2 linked regions of the Phreatobacter stygius genome follow. The protein of the gene in region 2 interacts with the protein of the main gene of each other region in a pairwise test. Links are inferred from orthologs where the notes say so. Each region holds a gene or a part of one and is shown on either strand. Other genes may lie near its edges.

What was found.
Region 1: the proteins of E8M01_RS21140 (region 2) and E8M01_RS32715 interact in binary tests that used the Escherichia coli proteins (3 or more experiments, as listed by UniProt). The link is inferred for Phreatobacter stygius from one-to-one orthologs.

Annotation. Positions count from the first base shown.
Region 1 is NZ_CP039690.1:6,921,851-6,924,657, forward strand. It holds E8M01_RS32715 (cysteine desulfurase), read right to left. Parts: upstream 2,126-2,807; coding sequence 875-2,125; downstream 1-874. Other genes in the region: E8M01_RS32705 (HesB/IscA family protein), read right to left, coding at 1-239; E8M01_RS32710 (SUF system Fe-S cluster assembly protein), read right to left, coding at 365-736; sufD (Fe-S cluster assembly protein SufD), read right to left, coding at 2,134-2,807. UniProt on the Escherichia coli protein: Cysteine desulfurases mobilize the sulfur from L-cysteine to yield L-alanine, an essential step in sulfur metabolism for biosynthesis of a variety of sulfur-containing biomolecules.
Region 2 is NZ_CP039690.1:4,499,198-4,510,179, forward strand. The notes cover bases 4,100-6,802. They hold E8M01_RS21140 (SufE family protein), read right to left. Parts: upstream 5,819-6,802; coding sequence 5,381-5,818; downstream 4,100-5,380. Other genes in these bases: E8M01_RS21130 (branched-chain amino acid aminotransferase), read right to left, coding at 4,100-4,540; E8M01_RS21135 (haloacid dehalogenase type II), read left to right, coding at 4,731-5,402; E8M01_RS21145 (hypothetical protein), read right to left, coding at 5,885-6,256; E8M01_RS21150 (sensor histidine kinase), read left to right, coding at 6,670-6,802. In the rest of the region: E8M01_RS21110 (MFS transporter), read right to left, coding at 1-107; E8M01_RS21115 (DUF1194 domain-containing protein), read left to right, coding at 331-1,044; E8M01_RS21120 (superoxide dismutase), read right to left, coding at 1,125-1,724; E8M01_RS21125 (hypothetical protein), read left to right, coding at 1,948-3,603; more of E8M01_RS21130, read right to left, coding at 3,674-4,099; more of E8M01_RS21150, read left to right, coding at 6,803-8,490; E8M01_RS21155 (peptidoglycan-binding domain-containing protein), read left to right, coding at 8,492-9,418; E8M01_RS21160 (DUF1491 family protein), read left to right, coding at 9,422-9,775; E8M01_RS21165 (hypothetical protein), read right to left, coding at 9,802-10,896. UniProt on the Escherichia coli protein: Participates in cysteine desulfuration mediated by SufS. Cysteine desulfuration mobilizes sulfur from L-cysteine to yield L-alanine and constitutes an essential step in sulfur metabolism for biosynthesis of a variety of sulfur-containing biomolecules.

The sequences.
Region 1 (2,807 bases), 2.4 Mb from region 2 along the record:
AGCAGATAGAGCACCGCCTTGGCGTCGATGAACACGCGCACGCCCTTGTCCTCGACGATCTCGTCGAACCTGGCCGGGCCGTCGATGAACTCCATGGTATATTCCATGCCGGCGCAGCCGCCCTTCTTGATGCCGACGCGCAGGCCGGCATCCGGCGAACTGGCGGTCGTCATCAGCGCCCTCACGCGCTCGGCTGCAGCGTCGGTCAGGCGCATGGCCTGCATTTTCGGTAGCGCCATGGTCTCAAAATCTCCGAAACGGACCGGGTTCAAGGCCCGGCGTCCAAAGCATCACATGCCAGATATAGACATTGCCGGCTCGAAGTTAAATCCCGGCGAGCCGGCCGAATTCTACCGAAGATCCGTCACCACATGTTGAGCGCGACCCGCGCCTCGTCCGACATCCGGCTCTGATCCCAGGGCGGATCGAAGGTCAGCGTCACCTTGACCTCGGCAATGCCGGGCACGGCGGCGACCGCGTTTTCGACCATGCCGGGCAATTCGGCGGCCGACGGACAGGACGGCGAGGTCAGCGTCATGTCGATCGCCACCTTGCGGTTGTCGTCGATATCGACGCGGTAGATCAGGCCGAGCTCGTAGATATCGGAGGGGATTTCCGGATCGTAGACCGACTTCATCGCGGCAACGATGTCATCGGTCAGCCGATCGAGCTCCTCCGGCGGAATGGCCGCGGCATCGCCGGCAACCGTCGTATTGAGCGTCTGGGTGTCGTCCATAGGGGTCAAGGTCCCATTTCGGAGGTTCGGGCGAGGCCAAGTCGAGCCTCACCGACAAGAACCCGCGAAAGTCACATAATGCCGCTTGGCTGCCATTTCAAATGGAACGGCTGCAGGCGGCGCGCAGTCAGCCGAACATCAGCTGAACATATCCTGGGCCTTGATCAGGGCTTCGGCAAGCCGGTCGACCTCGTCATGGGTGTTGTAGAGCCCGAATGATGCCCGGCAGGTCGAGGTGACGCCGAAGCGCTGCAGCAGCGGCATGGCGCAATGAGTGCCGGCCCGCACCGCCACGCCGTAGCGGTCGATGACGGTGGCGACGTCATGGGCATGCGCGCCCTTCATCTCGAAGGAGACGATGGCGCCCTTGTTGCGGGCCTGGCCGAAAATGCGCAACGAATTGATCGCGCCGAGCCGCTCATGGGCATGGCGGACCAGGGCATCCTCGTGCGCCCGGATCTTGTCGCGGCCGATCGACATCATGTAGTCGAGCGCCTGGCCGAGCCCGATCGCCTGGACGATGGCCGGCGTGCCCGCCTCGAACCGATGCGGCGGGTCGTTATAGGTCACCCCGTCCATGGTGACGACGCTGATCATCTCGCCGCCGCCATTGAACGGCGGCATGCGCTCCAGGTGCTCGCGCTTGCCGTAGAGCACGCCGATGCCGGTCGGCCCATAGACCTTGTGGCCGGTGAACACGTAAAAATCGGCGTCGAGATCCTGCACGTCGACGTCCATGTGGACGGCGGCCTGCGAGCCGTCGACCAGCACGGGAATGCCGCGCGCATGCGCCATCCGGATGGCTTCCTTGATCGGAACCACCGTGCCCAATGCGTTCGACATATGGGTCAGCGCCACCATCTTGACGCGCGGGCCGAGCAGTTTCTCGAATTCGTCGAGAAGGAAATTGCCCTCGTCGTCGATCGGCGCCCAGACCAGCTTGGCGCCGCGCCGCTCGCGGTGGAAATGCCAGGGCACGATGTTGGAATGGTGCTCCATGATCGAGACGACGATCTCGTCGCCCTCGCCGATCACCATGCCGCCGAAGGATGCCGCCGCCAGGTTGATCGCTTCGCTGGCGTTGCGGGTGAAGATGATCTCATCCGTCGAGGGCGCGTTCAGGAAGGCCCGGACGGTCTCGCGCGCCGCCTCATAGGCCTCGGTCGCGGCATTGGCCAGGAAGTGCAGGCCGCGATGGACGTTGGAATATTCGGTTTCATAGGCCCGCTTGATCCGCTCGATGACCGCCGCCGGCTTCTGCGCCGAGGCGGCATTGTCGAGATAGACCAGATCCTTGCCGTAAGGCTTCAGCGCGAGCGCCGGAAAATCCCTGCGGATCAGATCGACGTCGTAGCCGCCATTGGCGACGGCGGGATGACGCGTGCCCATGGCCTCAATCACTTTCTCGTCCGCATCCACTCGGCGATCGTGCCGAACATGGCCTCGCGCAGTTCCTCGACGGCGGCCAGCGGACCGTCGCCGAAATCTTCGATGGCCTCGCGCGCGAAAGCCTCGATCAGCAGGGCCTCGGCCTCGGCATGCGGGATGCCGCGGGCCTTCAGATAGAACATCAGGTCGGCATCCAGCTCGCCGCAGGTGCAGCCATGGCCGCACTGGACGTCGTCGGCGAAGATCTCGAGCTCCGGCTTGTTGTCCATCGCCGGCCCTTCGGTCAGCATGATGGTCTGGCTCATCATCTTGCCGTCGGTCTTCTGGGCCTTCGGCGCGACGATGATCTTGCCCTGGAACACGCCATGGGCCTCGCCGTCGAGCACATGCTTGAACAGTTCGCGGCTGTCGCAATGCGGCACGGCGTGGTCGACGACCAGCGTGGTGTCGGCATGCTGCTTGCCGCGCAGCATCGAAACGCCGCGCAAGGTCGCCGTCGAATGCTCGCCGGCGAAGCGCACGAACAGCTGGCTGCGCGAAATGGCGCCGCCGGTGGTCAGCGTCAGCGTGTCGAAATGCGCCTTGGCGCCGATCTCGGCGTCCAGCGTCGCCAGATGCAGCGCCTGGTCGCCGTCGATCTGGCGGCGGCCGTGCTCCAGCGTCGCGCCGTCGCCAACCACGA
Region 2 (10,982 bases):
GGGGTCAGGCCAAGGTCGCGCGACAGCGGGCTGATGACACCAATGACGGCAAAGGCGCCGATGCCGACGACGAAGGTCGCGGCAGACAGCAGAAGCAGAAGTGGCATGAAGCCTCGGGGCAGGGCGCAAGGATGACGACGCAAGCGGAGTGTCGCCGTCACTCTATACGAGCCGCCGTCGACCACGATGCGGCCTGCGGTCATGGCGGCCACGACCAGCGGACATGGCGCCTCCGGGCTCCATGGCTGCCTGAGGCGGCTGGTCCGGGCTTGACGACCGCGGCGCGCCCATCGTCCGATGGGCAAAGGAGGAGCCGGTCCCGTGCGCCGAATGCATCTCGTCTCGCGCCGGCTGGCGCTCGGCTTGGCCGCGATAGCCGCAGTGGTCGTCAGGCCGCGCGGCGCGCGAGGGCAACCATTGGAGCCGGTCGATGTCGAGCTGGTGCTGGCCGCCGACGGATCGGGCTCGATCGATGACGACGAACTGCGCCTGCAGCGACAGGGATACGCCGAGGCGCTGGTATCGGCGGATGTGCTGACCGCCATCAGGTCGGGCACGATCGGCGCCATTGCCGTCGTCTATGTCGAATGGGGCGGGCCGCATTCCCAGCATGTCATTGCCGACTGGCAGGTGATCCGTGACGCGGCGACCGCGCGCGCCTTCGGCGACCAGCTGACCGCAACCCCGCGGGCGGCGAGGGGCTACAACTCGATCTCGGCGGCGATCGACTTCTCGGTCGGCCTGATCGAGGCCAATGCCTATCGCGGCCTCAGGCGGGTCATCGACGTCTCGGGCGACGGCCCGCATATCGGCGGCCGGCCGGTCGAGGCGGCGCGCGACGATGCGGTGGCCAAAGGCATGGTCATCAATGCCCTGGCGATCCTTCGGCCAGGCGGCAGTATTGCCGCCCGGGCCGGGCAACCGCTCGCCGACCATTATCGCGAGGCGGTGATCGGCGGCCCGGGCGCCTTTGTCGAGATCGCCGATGAAAGCCGCAGTTTCGCCGAGGCGGTCCGGCGCAAGATCGTCAACGAGATCGCGTGACTTCAAAAAAGCGAAACCCCGGCGGTCTGCCGCCGGGGTGTGAAGGCCGATCCGGCCGCATGGCTGGCGTCGCGCCTGCCTTACTTGGTCGCGGCTTGGAACATCTCGTCGACATAGTCCCAGTTGACCAGATGCTCGATGAACGCCTTGGCATAGTCCGGCCGGCGGTTGCGATAGTCGATGTAATAGGAATGTTCCCAGACGTCGCAGCCGAGGATCGGCTTGGCGCCGTGGACCAGCGGGCTCTCGCCGTTCGGCGTCTTCATGGTGACCACCTTGCCGTTCTGGACGGCAAGCCAGCCCCAGCCCGCGCCGAACTGGGTGACGCAGGATTCGATGAACTTCGCCTTCATCTCGTCGACCGAGCCGAAGCCGTCGACAATGGCTTTTTCCAATCCGCCGGGGATCTTGCCGCCGCCATTCGGCTTCATCCATTTCCAGAAGTGGATGTGGTTGTAGTGCTGGCCGGCATTGTTGAACAGGCCGGCATTCTTGCCGAACGAACCTTTGACGACATCTTCGAGGCTCTTGCCTTCGAACTCGGTGCCCTTGATCAGGTTGTTGCCGTTGTTCACATAGGCGAGGTGATGCTTGTCATGGTGATACTCGAGCGTCTCCTTCGACATATAGGGCTGGAGCGCATCGTGGGCGTAGGGAAGATCGTCGAGCGTGAAGGACATGAGCTGTCTCCTGGAAAGACCATTGAAGGCTGTCGGCCTCCCATGGCGGCGATGTGAAGCAACCCCGCCTAGATAGGCCTGACCTTCCAGCGGGGCAATTGGAGAACCCGCAACGAAGGGCAAAGTTGCGAGAATCTTATGACAGGCCTTTGATAGGTTGTAATAAACGGCTCAGAAGCAGCCGGATGCGGCCGGAGCCGCACGGGTTGAAAAGGAAGCCCCCATGATCCTTCTCCTCCAGGTCCTTGCCGTTGTTCTGACGGTCCTGGGCGTTGTCACGCTTTACCTCGGCAACGACCCGAGCATGCTGAGCCTGGGCAACACATTGATGATCGTCGGCGCGATCAGCGCGGTCGGCGGCCTGCTGCTGGTCGGCCTCGCGGTCATCGCCGGCCGGCTGGATACCCTGGCGCGCGGCATCGACGGGCTCAAGCTCGGCCTGGCCCCGGCGCCGGCTTTCGTGCCGCCGGTCGCACCGGTTCTGGACGTCGCGCCGCGGCCGGCTCCGGCCGATCCGGAAACCAAGGGCGAGACCGCGCCGGAACCGGTCGTGCCGGTGCCCCCTTCGGCCGAGCCTTACCGGGCCGAGCCTTACCGGGCCGAACCGTCCATCGAGCCGGTCAGACCGGAGCCGTTGCGGGCCGAGCCAGGCAATGGGGCGCCGCGCGAACCGGCCCGAATCGAGCCGCCTCATGTCGAGCCCGTGCGCGTCGAACCGGTCCATGTCGAGCCCGAGCGCATCGAACCGCCTCGCATCGAGCCGGTGCGTGTCGAGCCGGCCGCGAGCAGTTCGCCGGCGCCCGTGGAGTTTCCGAAGCGGCCAACCTCATTTCGCGATCGCTTTGGCTGGAAACCGGCCGTCACCGCAGCCGGCATTGCCGCTGCCGCGGGTGTTGCCGCGACGGCAAAGCCCGGCAAGCCCGGTGACGATGCGGTTCCGACGCCATCCGAGCCGGATACCAAGGGATCGACCGACACGCGCGGCGCGACCGGCGGCGAGAGCCTGGAGGCGGCGATCAGCGCTGCGATCGCCGATGTCAACACACCGGCGGCCGAGCCGCGGGCCGAGGCCGGCGACACGCCACGGGCGGGCGCGGGCCGCGCCGAAGCGCCGGCGGTCACGGCTCCCAGGCATCTCGACGATGACGATCTGATGGCCCGGCTCAGGGCCTCCATCCTCGGACCGGAACCAGTATCCGCGCCGGGCGCTGGCACAGCCGAGGCCCCGGCGCGTGGCGAACCCGTCGTCGAGAAGGCGGTCGCGGCAGAGCCCGCCAAGGCGCCGGCACTTTCGATCGAAGACGAGCTCGAATTGGCGCTGAAGACGGCGCTTGGCCGCGACGTCGCGCCGGTGGCCGATCTGCGTGACCAGGTGGTTCCGCCGCCGGCGCCTGTCGTGCCGCCACCGGAACCGGCGGCCGGCCGGCAGGAGCAGCCATCCGGCGATCGCGCCATGGCCGCACTTGCCCGCGATTTCCCCGAGCTCGGCGATATCCTGGCGCGGCCTGCCGAACCGGATCGGGACCGGAGGGTGGCGGGCGAGGATGACGGCGATATCAGCGACGGCCATGCGCATGCCATCGACACGCATCGGCCCATGCCGGGTGAAGACCAGCCGGCCGCCGCGCCCGAACCGGCAGCCGAGGCGGTCCCGGTGGTTGCCGCGGAGCCTGAGCCGGCGGCAGTGGTCGAAGCCGCTCCGGTCGTCGCAGCTGAACCGCCGCCACCGTCCGCGCCCACCGCGCCGCTGCTGCGTGAAGGCGTCATCGCCGGCATTCCGTTCCGGCTGTTCGGCGACGGTTCGATCGAGGCAGATCTCGCCTCCGGCACGGCCCGCTTCGCCTCGCTCAAGGATTTCCGCGCGCATGTCGGCGGTTGACCCGAGCGACCAGCCGGCCGGTCACCGGCGTCGGGACCTGGGTCCCGGCGCCCTGGCGTGACGCCGCGGCTCAGATGCGCGTGCCGCTCGCCGCATAGTCCCAGTAGAGCTCGCGGGCTTTCCGCGCCATCGGACCCGGCTGGAGCGCACGCTCGTCGATGCGGGTGACGGGAACCACCTTGGAATAATTGCCCGAGGAGAAGATTTCGTCGGCCTCGGAGAATTCGCCATAGGTCAGGCTCTTCTCGACCACCGTGACGCCGGCCTGGCGCAGCAGTGCGATGGTTCGCTGGCGGGTGACGCCATTGAGGAAAGTGCCATTCGGCACCGGCGTATAGACGATGCCGCCCTTGGCCATGAAGATGTTGGACGATGCGGTCTCGGCGACATTGCCGAGCATGTCGCGCACCAGGCAATTGTCGAAGCCGCGGGCGAGCGCCTCGCGCAGCGCGCGGGCATTGTTCGGATAGAGGCAGCCGGCCTTGGAATCGGTCGGCGCGTTTTCGATGGTCGGGCGCCGGAACGGCGACAGCGTGACCGACATGCCGTTCGGCGTGCCCATCGGCGCTTCATAGAGGCACAGCAAGAACCGGGTGGTCTCCGGATCGTTCAGGATGGCGCTCGGCCCATCGCCCTCGGCCCAATACATCGGCCGCACATAGAGCGCCGTCTTGCCGTCGAATTTCCGGGCGCCGTCGCGGGCGAGCTCGACAATGGCCTCGACCGACATGGTCGCCTTCATTCCGAGCGCCCCGGCCGAACGGTTGAGCCTGGCGGCGTGCTGGTCCATGTCCGGCATCATGCCGTCGAACACCCGTGCGCCGTCGAACACCGACGAGGCTTGCCAGAAGGCATGGCTGCGCGGACCGGTCAGCGGCGGATTGCCCTCCAGCCAGTCGCCATCGACATAGGTCCAGGTTTTCGACCAGTTGGGCATCGGATTCTCCAGAACGTTTCCCTGCCCGAACTTATCCTGTCGCATGGCGCCGACATCATGAAATGTGGTGATTGGTGACCTGCGCCGATGCAATGGTTTGATCCGATCGTTTCGGCCGGGGACAAACTGTTTTGCCATTGCGCTTTTGACCACGCTCGCCACCATCCTGGTGATCCGAGGGAGCACGGCCATGCCTGCAAACACGTTCATGTTCGACGCCTACGGCACGCTGTTCGACGTCCATGCGGCGGTGGCGCGTGCCGGCGTTTCGCTTGGCGAAAACGCCGCCGCGATCTCGCAGCTCTGGCGCACGAAGCAGCTGGAATATTCCTGGACGACGACGCTGATCGGCGGCTTCGATGATTTCTGGACGCTGACCGAGCGCGGCCTCGATTTCGCGCTGGCGCGCCATGGCGTCGCCGACCCGGCTCTCAAGCAAGCCTTGCTCGACGCCTATCTGAACCTCGACGCCTATCCTGATGTCGCACCGCTTCTGGCGCGGTTGAAGGCGCGGCGCCTGACCACCGCCATCTTCACCAATGGTACGCGCCGGATGGTCGATGCGGCGATCGCGGCCGCCGGCCTTGCCGACCTGATCGACCATGTCGTGACCGTCGAAGCGGTGCGGGCTTATAAGCCGGCACCGGCCGTCTACGCCGCGGCGCAGGCCGCCGTCGGGGCGGGGCAGCCGCGCGACATCGTTCTCGTTTCGTCGAACCGGTGGGATGTCGCAGGCGCCGCGGCTTTCGGTTTCACCGCCGTCTGGGTCAATCGGGCCGGCTTGCCGAATGAATATCCCGGCCACGATCCGGTCGCGGTCGTCGCCGACCTCACGGCACTTCAGTCCTTCAGCACCGCTTGATCCGCGCTCACCGCCCGCCGCGCGTCCCGGCGGATCCGATCGATCATCGAGCGCACGCCGTTCGACCGCTGCGGCGTCAGATGTTGTTCGAAGCCGAGCTGCCGGAACAGCTCGAAGGCGTCCTGGCCGACGATATCGACGGCGTGCTTGCCGGAGTAGAAGGCGAGCGTCACGGCCACCAGGCCCTTGACGATATGGGCATCGCTTTCGCCCTCGAAGGTCAGGATCGGGTTCGCGCCGTCGCCGACATGGGTGACCAGCCAGACATTGCTGGCGCAGCCCTTGACCCGGTTGTCTTCGTTGCGCTGATCGGGCCTGAGCTCCGGCAGCGACCTGCCGATCTCGATCACATAGCGATAGCGCTCCTCCCAGTCATCGAGCAGGGCGAAGGCTTCGGTGATGTCGTCGATGGTCATCGTCGCGGCTTCGGTCATAGACCGGATATAGCGGCCGAAAACGCCAAAACAAAGGGCTCAGGTCGATCAGACCGGCCGGCGGGGCGGCAAGGGCGCCATGCGCGGCGCTGAACCGGCGGGCGGCATGACGCCGCCGAAGGGCACTTGCAGGTCGGTCGGCGTCAGCGTGTCCTGAGTCCGCGCCGGGGCAGCCGGAACCAGCTCGCGCCGGCCGGCGCTCGCGGCCTGGCCTGCAAGCGCGGCGCCCTGTGCGCAGGTCTCGGCATTGTCGCGGCACAGTTCCAAGGCCCGGACGGCAATGGCGCGCGCCACGGCCTCGGCCGTCACCGACGTCGCGGGCGCGTCCGGGGCCTTGGCCGTCGACGAAAACAGGCCACGGTCCGGCATCAGCAGGAACACCAGTCCAAGCCAGAAGACTGCCTTGATAAGGAAGAACATGACGCCGTTTCCGGTCCTTCGACCCCCGAGACTTCAGGCGGCCTTTTGCGCGACGAGGCACCGCTCTGACACTGCGATGGTGGCCCGGTTGGGTGAACATGCCGTTGGCGGATAAGGTGAATCTCCAGGCAATTGCAGCCAATTTCCGTTAAGGTTGACAGCATTCGCTCGAACCCCGCCAGGTCGGCCGAAGCTGGCGGCTCAGGCGCCCGCGCCGGCATTTTCCTCACCTCCGGCGAGGGCCGGCCAGGTGGTGGGCGAGGCGCGCAAGGGTTCCTTCACCATCCGCTTCGAAAGCCGAAGCGCCGGTTGGGGGCTCACGGCTTCCTCCGTTGACTTAGGGTTTCCTTCACGCCGCGATGCGATGCTCACCACCTTGAAAACGGCGGCAGCCGCGTATTGAGGTGAGTGCGTTGCGTCAGAACGCGTTGGTCGGTTCGGTGAGATCTTATCTCGACGGTCTGGTTCATCCAGCCGCGACGGTCGATCCCATCGTATTCATCCGTCACCGCGCCTTTATCGCCACGCGCCTGATGCCCGGCCTGATGGCATTTTCGGCTCTGCCGCTCTATCTCGCGTTGCAAGGCGTGCCCGGCCCGCTCGAAGCGATCACCTTCGGCTGGCTGCTGTTGCCGATCGCCATTGCCTTCTATCTGTCGCGCACCGGCCGCTACGAAACCGCCCACCTGTTCTCGGCAGCCGCCCTGACCGGCATTGTCGCCCTGGTCGCCGCGTTGAGCGGCGGTACCAGTTCCTTCGTGATCATCTGGTTCGCCCTGGTGCCGGCCGAGGCCGTACTGTCCGGCTCGCGCCGGGTGGTGGCGGCCTCCGGCGCCATGGTGCTGGGCGCGGTGGCCGTCATCGGCTTTGCCGGCCTTTGGAACCTGCTGCCGGATCCGCGGATCAGCCCGCTCGGCGCCGGCGTCGCGGCCTTCGTCTCGGTTGCCTCGGCCGTCATCTATGCCCTTGGTCTCGCCCTGTCGGCGGCCATCGTCAGCCGCACCGGCGAAGAGGTCCAGTCGGTCGGCGAGCGCCGCTATCGGCTTCTGGCCGAGCACATGACCGACCTGATCACCCGTCATGGCCGGTCCGGCGCCGTGACCTTCGCCTCGCCCGCCGCCGAGCGGGTCGCCGGCGTGCCACCCTTTGCCCTGCACGGGCAGGGCCTGTTCGATCGTGTCCACATTGCCGATCGTCCAGCCTACCTGAACGCGCTGTCGCTCGCCTCGGCCCGCGGCACGGCCACCTCGGCCGAGTTCCGCCTGCGCCGCGAGCGCGCCGAGACCAGCGAGCCGACATTCGTCTGGGTCGAGATGCGCTGCCATCCGCTGAGTGGACCGGTCAGCGAGGACCATCAGGTGGTCTCGGTGCTGCGCGATGTTTCCGAGCGCAAATCGCACGAGGCCGCCGTCGACGCGGCCCGGACCGAAGCCGACCGGGCCAACGAAGCCCGCGGCCGCTTCCTCGCCAATGTCAGTCACGAACTGCGCACGCCGCTGAATGCCATCAATGGTTTTTCCGAAATGCTGATGCACGAGGAGGCCATGCGGCTCGACCAGGCGCGCCGCAAGGAATATGCGACGCTGATCCGCGACTCCGGCGAGCACCTGCTCAATCTGGTCAATTCGATCCTCGACATGTCGAAGATCGAGAGCGGCAATTTCGAGATCACCGCCGAGCCGTTCGATCTGGCCCAGCTGATGTCGCAATGTATCCAGATGATGCAGCTCAAGGCTGACGAGGGCGGCATCAAGCTGCTCACCGATCTGGCCGACAACGTGCCAGAGGTGATCGGCGACAAGCGCTCCTATCGTCAGATCGTGTTGAACCTCTTGTCCAATGCGATCAAGTTCACCAAGAGCGGCGGCTCGGTGCAGGCGAGCCTGCGCCGCGAAGGCGCCTGGATCTCCTTGTCGGTCGCCGATACCGGCATCGGCATCGCGGCCGCCGACCTGCCACGTCTCGGCAGTCCGTTCTTCCAGGCGCGCGCGACCTATGATCGCCAGTATGAGGGCACCGGGCTCGGCTTGTCGGTGGTCAAGGGGCTCGCCGAACTGCATGGCGGCTGCCTCGAGGTCGCCTCCGTCGTCGGCCAGGGTACCCGCGTGACGCTGCGCATGCCCATGGATTGCGAAGCCGCCGCGCGCAATGTCGTCGAGCGCCTGCCGCTTGCCGCCAAGCCCGCGCCGGCAGCACCCGTCTCGGTCAAACAGGAGGGCCGGAAAATTGCGTGACGTGACCTATGACGAGGATGATCTGCGTCCCCGCCGCGGGCGCGTGGCCGAAACCGAGTTCGACGACGACGAGCCGCGGCGCGTGCCGCTGTGGCGCCAGGTGCTGGGCCGCAACAAGGGCGACATGCTGGCGATCGGCTGCGCTGCCTTTGTCGCGATCGGCATTGGCGTCAACGCGCTTGCCCGCCAGAGTGGTCCGCATCCGGCCCCGCTGTTCGCAACCGCGCGTGTCGAAGCTCCGGCTGTCGCCCCCATGCCGGCCAACCGGCCGGCCGAGATCCAGTCGACCGCTTCGATCACGCCGCGTGGCCAGGACCCGCGGCCGGCCGACCAGTCCGCAACTACCGGCCAGCCGCGGCCGCGGGCCGATGTCGTGACCGATATTCAGAAAGAACTCGCCCGCCGCTCGCTCTATGACGGCCCGGTCGACGGCCGCACCGGCCCGCGCACCGATGCCGCCATCAAGCGCTATGAGACGCAAGCCGGCCTGCGCGTCTCGGGCGAGGCGACCGAACAACTGCTCAGCCACATGCGTCGTCCGGCGACCCGCAGCGCCGCGCCGGCGCCGGCCCAGACGATCAACCAGTTGCTGGCGGCCGACGCCGTGCCGCAGCCGTCGCGTCCGCCGCCTCAGGCCCGGCCCGAAGCGCCGCAATCGATCGCCCAGCTGATCAGCGCCAATCCCGGCGCGGCCACCGCGACGCGTGCACCGGCCCAGGGCGCAGCCAATGCCGCCACCAATCCGGCCGATCGGCGGATCCAGGCGGTCAAGCGCGCACTGGTCCAGGCCGGCTACGGCCCGCTCGGCAGCGATACGCGTGATGCGATCCAGCGCTTCGAGCGCGATCGCGGGCTGCCGGTCACCGGCCAGGCCAATGACCGGGTCGTCCGCGAACTGGCCAGCCTGACCGGCACCCGGATCGAATAGGCCGTGTCGGACCGCGTCACTTCCGACTTCTGGGTCTCTGCCTATCTGCGACGGGTGCGGATCGAGGGGGCCTTCGCCGTGCTGCGCCGGCGCGGCTCGCCCGAGGCCGGCGCCATCGCCGTCGTGGTGTCGCGCGCCGACCGCCTCGCCGGCCTGTTCCTGCAGGCGCCGCAATCGCTGTTCGACGAGGCAAAGCCCGGCGACCGGCTGTTCGTGCCGGCCTATCCCGAGGTCTTCGTCGAGGAGCAGCGGGTCGAGGACAAGCTGAAGCGCGAGATCGGCTTCGACCCGGACCTGTGGATCGTCGATGTCGAGGATCGCGAGGGCCGTTCGTTCCTCGATCTCGCCACGCCCTGATCCCAGGAGATCCCGATCGGCAAGCGTCAGCTGTCCTTGAGCCGCAGGCTCGCCGGCCGCAGCGGCGAGGCCATGCGCTGCGCCGGCCGGCCGACCGGACTGGCCGCCTGACGCGCACCCGTTCGTTCCGAGCCATCAAGCGCATGCACCGGCACGTGGCGGCCATGTCGTTGCGCTGTCGTGGGCAACGCGGCCGCGTCGCGCCAGGATTGCACCAGCGCCAGCGCCACGACGCGCGGCATGGCGTCATAAAGCGCGGTCAAGCCGTAGACACGCCCGACTGATGTGCCGACCGCGGCATGGGCGAACAGCAGGATGCGGGTCGCGGCCTCGCGCCCGAGATCGAGCGCGCGGGCCGCCACCACCAATGGCTCGCCGGCTTCATCGTCGGCAATACGCCGGGCCGTTGCAGCGTCGATCCGCAGATCCTGAGCCAGCGCGTCGGCCAGGGCACCGGGGCGGCGCGACAGCGCCGCGAGTTCGATCGACTGTCCGGTTTCGGCTCCGCTGATCGGAAATCCGGCGCCGCCGCTGGTCTCGAGCGCGAGGCCGGCAATGATCGATTCCCTGGCATCGGGCGTGGCGTCGAGAAACCGCCGGCCGACATCGCTGACCTTGGCGGCGGCGGGCGTGGCCGTCGCTACGAGCGGGGGGCCGGAGAGGCGGGCGGTCAGCGCCGCCGCGACGCGCGGATCGTCCATGTCCTCGAGCGCCACCAGCGCGGCCAGGCCCAGATCGGCGCGCGAGGCAACCGCAAGCGCCCGTTCGGCATCGCCCGAGCGGACCGCCAGAAACATGTCGTCGTCGGACAAGGCCATGGAGCGCGACAGGATCGGAAAGGCGACGCGGATCGTATCGGTCGCGAGCTTGCGTGCCACCGCGGTCGGCGTCTGCGGGTGGTCGGCGAGTTTCGCCGCGATGATCGCCCGGTCGTCTTCGTCGGCCTTGACGATCAGGTGCAGCGCCAGCTCGCCGAAACGGGTGATTTCGGCCGCGCTGTGGTGCGGTTCGGCGACGAATTGATCCACCAGGATCCGCAGCAGGGTCTGGCGCACGTCGATGCCGTTCGATCGGGCAAGCCCGATCAGACTTTGAACATGAGGCAGACGCGGCGTGGACATGCGGAACCGTGGGCCGGGGGGGGGGACGTTTGGCTCTGGGGCGAGGCGTTCTCCGACATTACGAGTGATTTCGCTAACGTCTCCTT